DNA from 3 places in the Microbacterium sp. DWRC1-3 genome. Region 1 is predicted to be linked to each of the others. Evidence: predicted binding sites of a transcription regulator. Region 1 holds the regulator's gene; each other region holds the start of a gene.
The links. Region 1 encodes LexA, which represses DNA repair genes until DNA is damaged. Its sites were predicted from a motif close to TCGAACANNTGTTCGA; they were not measured.

Region 1 (3,274 bases):
AAGGCGATCGCCGCGGACGCCGCGCCGGTGACGTGCGCCGTCGGTCCGCCGTGCACCAGCACGACGTAGGGTGCGCGCTCATCGTCGGGCGCCGACGTGTCGGGGTTGGCCGGAGGATAGGCGAATGCGTGCACCGCGCCGCGGGGACCCTCGATCTCGATCGGGATGGACGCGGGCATCCACTCCGGATCGACCGGCTCGCCGCCGCGCACGGCGATGAACTCGCCGGATTCGATGTCGACGCACCACAGGCCCGCCGTCGCCCGAGAGCCGTTGCCGGAGAGGAGCACCCTGGTGCCGTCGACGGCATCGATGCTCACGTGGCCGTCACCGGGGAGGTCGATCACGCTCACGCCGCCGTCGGCATCGATCACGACGACCTCGTCGCGGCCGTTCGTACGGACGGCGACGATGCGGCCGTCGTCGAGCGGCTGGTACCAGCGGTTGCCGAGCACCCACAGCCCGTAGCCGGTGTCGGCATCGACAGGAGCGCCGGCAGGGGCGAACGGTCGCGCCGGCCCGGTGGGAGTCACCCCGTCGAGTGTGATGCGCTGCAGAGCCCAGCGACCGTCGGGATCGTCGGCGAAGACTAGTTCCGCGTCGCTGAGCCACTCGGGCTGCAGCGCCGCCCGCGAGGGGATCGTGTGCGGCGTCCCGCCGGGGACCTCTGCGACCTGAACGTGCGCGTCCTCCCACGGCATCCGTCCTCGCTCCCAGCCGACCCATGCTGCGCGGGTGCCGTCGGGAGAGAGGGCGGGGTGGGCGAAGAAGCCGTCTCCCTGCACGATCACCCTGATCGCGGACGGGTCTTCGGCGGCGGATCCATCGAGCGGGATCTCGACGACCGAGCGGATGTGCGGCGTGGTCGAGAGGTCTTCGCGCACGGCCAGCAGGCGGCCGTTCTGCACGCGCAGACCGCCGTGCGAGGGGCCCGGGGCGGTAAGGGCGACGGGTTCGGCTCCGACGCTCAGGCGGCGCACCCGCTGGTCTCCTGCGTCGACGAAGAACAGCGTGCCGTGCTCATCGGCTGTCCAGGCGCCTCCGCCGTACTCGTGCACGCGAGAGCGCGCGCTCCAGGGGGCGGGGAGGATCTCGGAGCCGGAAGAACTCCGCACCGTCACGCGTCCCTTCTCGGCGGGTACCGACTCACCCCACCAGATCTCCGCACCGACGAAGCGGGCTCCGTCGATGCGCGGAGAGGAGGCCGCGACGGAGGCCGCGGAGAAGGGCGAGGGCCAGGAACCGTAGGGGGACGACGACATGCTTCGAGCCTAGGCGTCGAAGGCGGACGCCTGTGCGTCAGGACGGGAGCATCGCGGTCTTGATCCGTCGCCCGACGACACGAAGCCCCTCCCGGCTCCCGGGAGGGGCTTCATCGTGCCGTCTCGTCTCAGACCGCGCGCAGTACTGCCACGATCTTGCCGAGGATCACGGACTCATCACCGAGGATGGGCTCGAACGCGGAGTTGCGGGGGAGCAGCCAGGTGTGGCCGTCGCGGCGACGCAGCACCTTCACGGTGGCCTCGCCGTCGAGCATCGCTGCCACGATCTCGCCGTTCTCGGCGCTGTTCTGGGAGCGGACGACGACCCAGTCGCCGTCGCAGATGGCGGCATCGATCATCGACTCGCCGGAGACCTTGAGCATGAAGAGGTCGCCCTTGCCCACCAGCTGGCGGGGGAGGGGGAAGATCTCCTCGACCTGCTGGTCGGCGGTGATCGGCACGCCGGCTGCGATGCGCCCGACGAGGGGGACGAGCGCGGCGTCTCCGACCGGGGTCGCCACGTCGGCGGGGCTCTCGGTGCTGGTGCCAGGCAGATCGATGAGCACTTCCATGGCTCTCGTCTTCCCGGGGTCGCGGCGCAGATAGCCGCTGAGCTCGAGCTGTCCGAGCTGGTGGGTGACGCTGGAGAGGGACTTGAGGCCGACGGCGTCGCCGATCTCGCGCATGCTCGGGGGGTAGCCGTGGTGCGCGATCGAGTTCTGGATGACCTCGAGGATCGCCATCTGCTTCGGGCTGAGGCTCTTCCGGCGGCGCGTGCGCGGTGCCTCCGACTCGGGGGCAGAGTTCTCGCTCATGGTGCTCCTTCAGTGCGTGATCCGACGTCCCTCTTCGAATGTCGGAGGCCCGTGGTGGGGTGTCCTTATCGAAACCGTATCCGAGAATCGGGCCGATCTGGAAGATCTGTTCGAGCGTGTCGGCCTAATCGTCGGTGGGGTTTCGAAGAATACTTGACAGATGTTCGAACTCGAAGATATCTTCGGTACGTAGCTTCGCATTCACGGCTCCCGGCCGAGGCGGGAATGCGAACGCTACGCCAACTTCCCCGGTGGCTTCACGGCTCCGGGACAGGCTAAGGAGCACCACATGAGCAGCATCAGCTTCAGCACCGCAGCAGTCATTCCGGCGTCGACCCGTCCTTCGACGCGACTCCGACTGACGACGCGTGGCCGCGCCGTGCTGCTGGCCTTCGCCTCTGTGCCGCTCGCGGTCGGCATCGCGTTCGCCGCGCTCAGCGGTGGCAGTGCGATCGCCTCGGGCGCAGACGCCGCGGCCGTCAGCGTCGAGACCGTCACGGTCATGCCGGGCGACACGCTCTGGTCGATCGCGACCGGCGTCGCCCCCGACGCCGACCCGCGCGACGTGATCGGTGAGATCAGCCGGATGAACCTGCTGCGTGGCGGCGAGCTCCAGATCGGTCAGACACTGGCCATCCCGGCCCAGTACGTGAACTGATCCTGCCGCAGCGTCGCGGCAGCAACTTTGCGTCATCGACTCGGGGCGCCGCTTAACATGGGAAGGGTGACCCTCTCCCTCAACGATCTCCCGCTACGTGATGATCTTCGCGGACTGACGCCGTACGGCGCTCCGCAGGCGCCCCTTCCGATCGCGCTCAACGTGAACGAGAACACACATCCGATCCCGGATGAAGTGGCCAGCGACATCCTCGACGACATCGCCGTGGCGATCCGCGACGTCAACCGCTACCCCGACCGGGAGTTCAGCACCCTTCGTGAGTCGTTCGCCGAGTATCTGGGGCACGGGCTCACCCCCGAACAAATCTGGGCGGGCAACGGGTCCAACGAAGTGCTCCAGCACATCCTGCAGGCGTTCGGCGGGCCGGGGCGCACGGCGTTCGGCTTCGCACCCACGTACTCGATGTACCCGTTGATCGCCCAGGGGACCGGGGCGCGGTGGATCGCCGGCACCAGGCAGCCCGACTACACGATCACGCCGGAGGAGGCCGCCGAGCAGGTGCGGGCCGCCGACCCGGA
Region 2 (3,274 bases), 710 kb from region 1:
CGACCGCGCGTTGCTCGCCTACAAGAACAGCACGCTCACCGCCGAGGATGCCGCGAAGGTCAAGTTCTGGGCTACCGAGCGCGAGTGGGAGGTGCTCGACATGGGCGTGCAGCTGCACGGCGGTTACGGCTACATCATGGAGTACCCGATCGCCCGCGCCTTCACCGATGCTCGCGTGCACCGCATCTACGGCGGCACGAACGAGATCATGCGCGATCTCGTCGGCCGTCAGATCGTCGGCAAGCGCTGACGTCACCTACGCAGAAGAGGCCCCGGATGCGACATCCGGGGCCTCTTCCTGTCCCTGGTCGATCGCCCGGGGCGTGGACACGGTGCCGCCGTCGGAGTTGAATCGACCGCATGACGGCTTCGCTCCCGCAGATCCTCGATGACCACGTCGCGCGGGGCACCGCTCCAGGGATCGTCGGTGTGCAGGGGATGCCGGGCGGGAGGGTCGAGATCGTCGCGTCCGGCGACCTTCGGGCGGATGCGATCGTGCGCATCCAGTCGATGACCAAGCCGATCCTCGCGGTGGCGGCGCTGCGTCTCGTCCAGGAAGGGCGCCTCCGGCTCGACGATCCCGTGGAGCGGTGGCTGCCCGAGCTCGCCGGGCGCCGGGTGTTGCGCACCCCGGAAGCCGCGCTCGACGAGGTCGGGTTCGCCATGACGCCGATCACGCTGCGGCACCTGCTCACCCTCACCTCGGGGTACGGCGTGCAGGTCGTGCCCACGCCGCTGGCGGAGGCGATGATCGCGAACCGCACGGCTGCGGGGCAGGAGCCGGTCGCGATGGGGGCTCAGGAGTGGCTGGAGGCGCTGGCCGCGCTCCCGCTGGCGTTCGAACCCGGTACCGGGTGGCGCTACCACCACTCCTTCGGCATCCTCGGAATTCTGCTCGCGCGTGTGGTCGATGGGCCGCTGGAGGCGCACCTGCAGCGTGACCTCTTCGATCCGCTCGGCATGGTCGACACCGGGTATACGGTGCCGCTCGACAAGGCTCACCGGCTGCCCGCCGCGTATCGCCACGAGGATGGGGAGCTGGTCGAGATCGAGCCCGCCGCGGGAGGGTTCTCCCTCGCGCCCGCTCCGTTCGACCTCAGTCACTCGGAGCTCGTCTCGACCGCCGCCGACTATGCCGCGTTCGCGGGGATGCTCGCGGCCGGAGGACGGCACGACGGCACGGTGATCCTCGACCCCGGATCGCTCGCGCTGATGTGCTCAGACCAGGTGTCGTCGAGCACGAAGACGGACGACAGCTTCTTTCCCGGGTTCTGGGAGGACACGGGGTGGGGATTCGGCGTCGCAGTGCAGACCGCGGGGGAGCACTCCGGTCGCTACGGCTGGTCGGGTGGGCAGGGAACCGACTTCTGGATCGATCCCGACGGCTCGTTCCGCATCGTGCTGAGTCAAGTCGAGATGGGCCCGGAGGTCATGGGGCTGTTCGCCGATGTGCAGTGAAGATCTCGGTGCCACCCGGGCATCCGGAACGGCGCGTGCCCTGCGGCTGACCCGGTGCTCGGTCTTCACGACATGCTGGTCGCACCGGTATTCAATAGAACATAACTTCGAATGTCGAGACCGTTCGCGGTAGAATCGAGTATGTCGAAATTGACCGCGTTGCACGAGGCGATGTCACGCCTCGATGAGGCGTGGTCAGATGCCGGTGACTCCGGGGAGCTGTCCCGCGAGCAGCTGATCGAGGTGAGCGCGTCTATCGGGGTGCTGCGGCGTCGGTTGGACGCCGTGCATGTGTCGGTGGCGGCGTGCATCTCCCGCGAGTCGCGTCCGGAGCTCGGGGCGGAGAGCCTGGCCAAGCAGCAGGGCTACCGCAACCCGGCGACGTTGATCGCGGCAGCCACGGGGGTGTCGACCGGTGATGCGTCGCGCCTCGTCAAGGTGGGAGAGGCGACGGCGCCCCGGAGCGACCTTCTGGGTGCGCGTCTGCCGGCGAAGTATCCGCTGGTGAGCGAGGCGCTGGAATCGGGGGCCCTCGGTGCTCCCGCCGCCGCGATGATCATCGGGTTGCTCGATCGTTGTCGGATCGCCACGGGGGTGGAGCGTGTCGTCGAAGCCGAGCGAATGCTGGCGGAGAAGGCGGCAGGTCTGGCACTCGACGATGTGCGAAAGCTCGTGGTCCGTGCAGAAGCATGGCTCGATCCGGATGGTCTGGAGCCTCGGGAGGAAGAGCGCCGCGGCAGGCGCGCGCTGACACTGTTCGAGCGTGAGGGAATGGTGCATCTGAACGCGGTGCTCGATGTCGAGACCGCTGCGCCCGTGGTCACCGCGATCCGGGGCTATGTGACCGCCGTGTTCGCCGCGCGGAAAGACGCGCCCGATGCGGAGGCGCCCGATGCGGATCGGCGGACGGTGCCGATGATCCAGGCCGATGCTCTCGCGGTGTTCTGCGCGCACGTGCTCGGGTGCGAGCAGCGGGTGCCGGTCGCCGGTGCGACGGTGATCGTGCGGATGAACCTCGACGATCTGGAGGCCGGCACGGGGACGGCGACCGTGGACGGGGTCGATCAGCCGGTCAGCGTCGGGGCCGCGCGGCGGATGGCGGCCGGGGGCGGCGTGATCCCGTGTGTTCTCGGCGGAGACAGCGAGATCCTCGATTGGGGACGGGAGAAGCGGTTGTTCACCCGGGCGCAACGGCTGGCGCTGGTGGAGCGTGATGGGGGATGCGCGATGTGCGGGTTGCCGCCGGAGATGACCAAGGCGCATCACATTCGATGGTGGAGACGAGACCACGGGCCGACCGATCTCTCCAACGGGGTGCTGCTGTGCGAAACGTGTCACCATCGCATCCACGACAACGGGTGGCAGATCCGCATCGATACTGCCGGGAGCGGGAGCGGGAGCGGGAGCGGGAGCGGGAGCGGGAGCGGGAGCGGTGCGGCGGGGCGGGTGTGGTTCATTCCGCCGCGATACGTCGACTCTGCGCGAACCCCGAGGCTCGGAGGCCGCGCACGCTTCGACATCGCGGCCTGACCACGTCGCTGCCTGACCACGTCGCTGCCTGACGACGTCGCGGCTCGACGTCACGGCCCGGCGATGTCACCGCCCGGCGTGTGCGGCTGCGCTCTCGCGGTTCAGCGGTGCCTGCCGATTCCCGCCCTGCGGAGACGGTCGGCGATCAGGATGCCGAGGGCCGTGCCGCCGACGCAGCTGGCGATCGACACGGCGAAGAACGCGATCTGGGCGAAGAGAGACATGGACCCGAGGTCGAACCACGCCCACGCCGAGATCGGATACACGATGCCCACGATGACGGCAC
Region 3 (3,274 bases), on a different contig from region 1:
GCCTCCCGCAGCGCGGACTTCGCGGCCTTCATCGCCACAGCTCCGTTGTAGCCGCGACGGGAGAGCTGGCCCACCAATCGACGGAGAGCCGTGTCGGGGTCAAGTCGCCCCATCGATCGCGCCTTGCCACGTGCGAACTCGAGCGCACGTTCGTCGTCATCGTCAGGCAGCTCGTCGAGAGCAGCGTCGATCACGTCGCGCGGAATGCCCCGCTGGGCGAGCGCGCGAGACAGGGCCACCCTCCCCTGGCCTTTCCGTTCCACACCCGACGTCACGAGAACCCCCGCGAGAGCGGAATCATCGAGATAGCCACGACGACAGAAGTCGTCGATCACGTCGTCGATCATGCCGCTGTCGAGCCCCACGCCCCTCAGCATCTGCCGCGACTCGGAGATGGACAACGACCGAGCCCGCAGCTTGCGCACGAGCGACTCTTCTGCGGAGACTCGGATCTCGTCGGGCGACGCCGTCTCTCCACTGTCGATGCCGTCGCTCGGCTCGTCGCCGAGCGCACGGAGACGAGGAGCGGAACCTGCCGAGCGAGACGCCGCGGCAGAGCTGCCCCTGACTCCTCGTGCGGGGTGCCGATCGCTGGGTGTGCCTGCGTCGCTCTCGTCGATACGGGAAACCCCCGCGGGCGGCGCGTCCCAGGTCGTACGCCACACGGCCGCATCGCCGGTACGTGGCGAAGGTTCTTCCGCCTCCTGGCCACGCTCCGGATTCTGAGCCGGTCGCGTCGAGGCAGGCTTCTTCGATGCACCGCCGAAGAGAGGGATGATGGGGGCGACCCGATCCGGATCGCCCCCACGAGTGTCGTTCATCAGGCCGGACGACGCTCGGCGAGCTCGTCTGCAGCCGCCGGCACAGCCGCGCCGCCGATGCCGAGCTTCTGCTTGATCTGCGTCTCGATGGCCAGCGCGATGTCGGGGTTGTTGAGCAGGAACGTTCGCGCGTTCTCCTTGCCCTGGCCCAGCTGGTCTCCGTCGTAGGTGTACCACGAGCCCGACTTCTTCACGATGGCGTGCTCGACACCGAAGTCGATCAGGCTGCCTTCGCGGGAGATGCCGACGCCGTAGAGGATGTCGAACTCGGCCTGCTTGAAGGGCGGTGCCATCTTGTTCTTCACCACCTTCACCCTGGTGCGGTTTCCGACGGCGTCGGTGCCATCCTTCAGCGTCTCGATACGACGGATGTCCATGCGGACCGAGGCGTAGAACTTCAGCGCCTTACCACCGGCGGTGGTCTCGGGCGAGCCGAAGAACACACCGATCTTCTCGCGAAGCTGGTTAATGAAGATCATCGTGGTGTTGGTCTGGTTCAGACCACCCGTGAGCTTACGCAGCGCCTGTGACATGAGTCGCGCCTGCAGACCCACGTGCGAGTCACCCATCTCACCCTCGATCTCGGCGCGAGGGACGAGCGCGGCCACGGAGTCGATGACGATGAGGTCGATGGCCCCCGAGCGCACGAGCATGTCGGCGATCTCGAGCGCCTGCTCACCGGTGTCGGGCTGGGAGACCAGAAGCGCGTCGATGTCGACACCGAGCTTCGCGGCGTAATCCGGGTCGAGCGCGTGCTCGGCGTCGATGAAGGCGGCGATGCCGCCGGCGCGCTGAGCGTTCGCGATCGCGTGCAGGGTGAGAGTCGTCTTACCCGAGGACTCCGGTCCGTAGATCTCGACGATTCGACCACGCGGGAGACCTCCGACGCCGAGGGCGACGTCGAGGGCGATGGAGCCGGTGGGGATGACGGCCACGGGGGCACGCTCATCGCTGCCCAGCCGCATGACCGAGCCCTTTCCGAACTGGCGGTCGATCTGGGCGAGGGCGGTCTCGAGGGACTTCTCGCGGTCGGCGGGTGATGGCATGATGTGCTCCTTCTGCGCGCGTGATGCCGCCTGTAGGCTGTCGCGGCTCTCCCGGTTGGGAGAAACTCTCCGACAAGGCGTAATGGCTCTTCGGCTCGTTTTCCACCGTAGGAGAGGCCACCGACATCGACGCCGCGAGCTCACATACCGTGGAGAACAGACTCCCTGAACCACTTGTGCAGAAGACTACGCCCGCTTCGAACAGATCTTCGACGACACGCCGTGGATCTCATCGCGTGTCCCGTAGGCATCGGACATCGAGGGACGGATCAGCGTCCGCGCGGCTCTTGCCTGCCGACGCCATGCCGCCTGTTCTCCGGCACATCCATCTCGGCGCACAGCGCCAACCAGATCTCGCGCGGTGGTGTGCCGTCGGCCAGCGCTTCCACAGCCGTACGGCCGCCGACGGCGCTGAGACCGAGGTCGTTCACCAGAGAGGAGGCACGCGCCTGGAACTCTGTCTCGACGGCGCGGAGAAACTCGCTACGACGCATCGCTGGCCTGACCGTGGGTCAGTGCAGAGAGAGCTGGGGTTCGATCGAGGCCACGAGGTCGTCCGGAACGACATCCGGGAACACCTGAATGCCCTCGAGCACGGAGATGCGATCTCCGACCTCGCGCATGATCGTCGAGATGGGAACGTCGAGCGCATCGGCGACAGATGCGAGGATCTCGCTCGATGCCTCCTTCTGCCCGCGCTCGACCTCACTGAGGTAGCCGAGGGCAACCGATGCCTTGCTTGCGACCTGCCGGAGCGTGCGCCCCTTCTGCAGGCGGAAGTCCCTCAGCACATCGCCGATTTCCTGTCGAACAAGAATCATCGGAACCTCCTCCCCATGTGATCGTTCGAGGTCTCCCCCGATGAGACAGCCAGTCTAGTACCCCTGGCCTGCACAGAATCTACCCCTGCACTCTGTGGTTTTAGTGTGAGCACAAGAGAGATAACCAGGCCGAGGGCGTCACTATTCCGCCACCACCGCGAGCACCTCTCGGAGTGCTGCCGCCACGGCCTGCGCCCGGATCGCGTCGCGGTCCCCGCTGAAGTGGAAGGCCGTGGTCCGCGACGCCACAGGGGTTACGACTCCGATGTGCACAGTGCCGACCGGCTGGCCGTCCGGGGAGTCCGGGCCGGCGATCCCCGTCGTCGACACGCCTACATCGGCTGGCGCGCCCCCGACACCGACCACGTCTCTGACGCCGTCGGCCATCTGCAGAGCGACCTGCGGGTGCACCGGTCCGTGTGCGGCCAGAAGAGCCGCGTCCACTCCCAGCACGGTCGCCTTCACCGGCGTCGCGTAGGCCACGACGCCCCCGAGAAGCACCGCGGATGCGCCGGGGATGGCGACGACATCCGCGCACAGAGCGCCACCTGTCAGCGATTCGGCGATCCCGAGCGTCCACCCGCGC

Region 2: a site for LexA is predicted at 1,554-1,569, ahead of ACP699_RS13955 (DUF222 domain-containing protein). Genes of this name have one in related genera too.
Region 3: a site for LexA is predicted at 2,065-2,080, ahead of recA (recombinase RecA). Genes of this name have one in related genera too.

Annotation. Positions count from the first base shown of each region.
Region 1 is NZ_JAFCUS010000002.1:973,122-976,395, forward strand. It holds gene ACP699_RS17350 (S9 family peptidase) at 1-1,262, opposite strand, end outside; gene lexA (transcriptional repressor LexA) at 1,391-2,077, opposite strand; gene ACP699_RS17360 (LysM peptidoglycan-binding domain-containing protein) at 2,367-2,735, shown strand; gene ACP699_RS17365 (histidinol-phosphate transaminase) at 2,802-3,274, shown strand, end outside.
Region 2 is NZ_JAFCUS010000002.1:260,033-263,306, forward strand. It holds gene ACP699_RS13945 (acyl-CoA dehydrogenase family protein) at 1-250, shown strand, start outside; gene ACP699_RS13950 (serine hydrolase domain-containing protein) at 361-1,458, shown strand; gene ACP699_RS13955 (DUF222 domain-containing protein) at 1,600-2,988, shown strand; gene ACP699_RS13960 (ECF transporter S component) at 3,090-3,274, opposite strand, start outside.
Region 3 is NZ_JAFCUS010000001.1:786,636-789,909, forward strand. It holds gene ACP699_RS03795 (regulatory protein RecX) at 1-665, opposite strand, end outside; gene recA (recombinase RecA) at 821-1,867, opposite strand; gene ACP699_RS03805 (DUF3046 domain-containing protein) at 2,137-2,361, opposite strand; gene ACP699_RS03810 (helix-turn-helix domain-containing protein) at 2,380-2,688, opposite strand; gene ACP699_RS03815 (CinA family protein) at 2,830-3,274, opposite strand, start outside.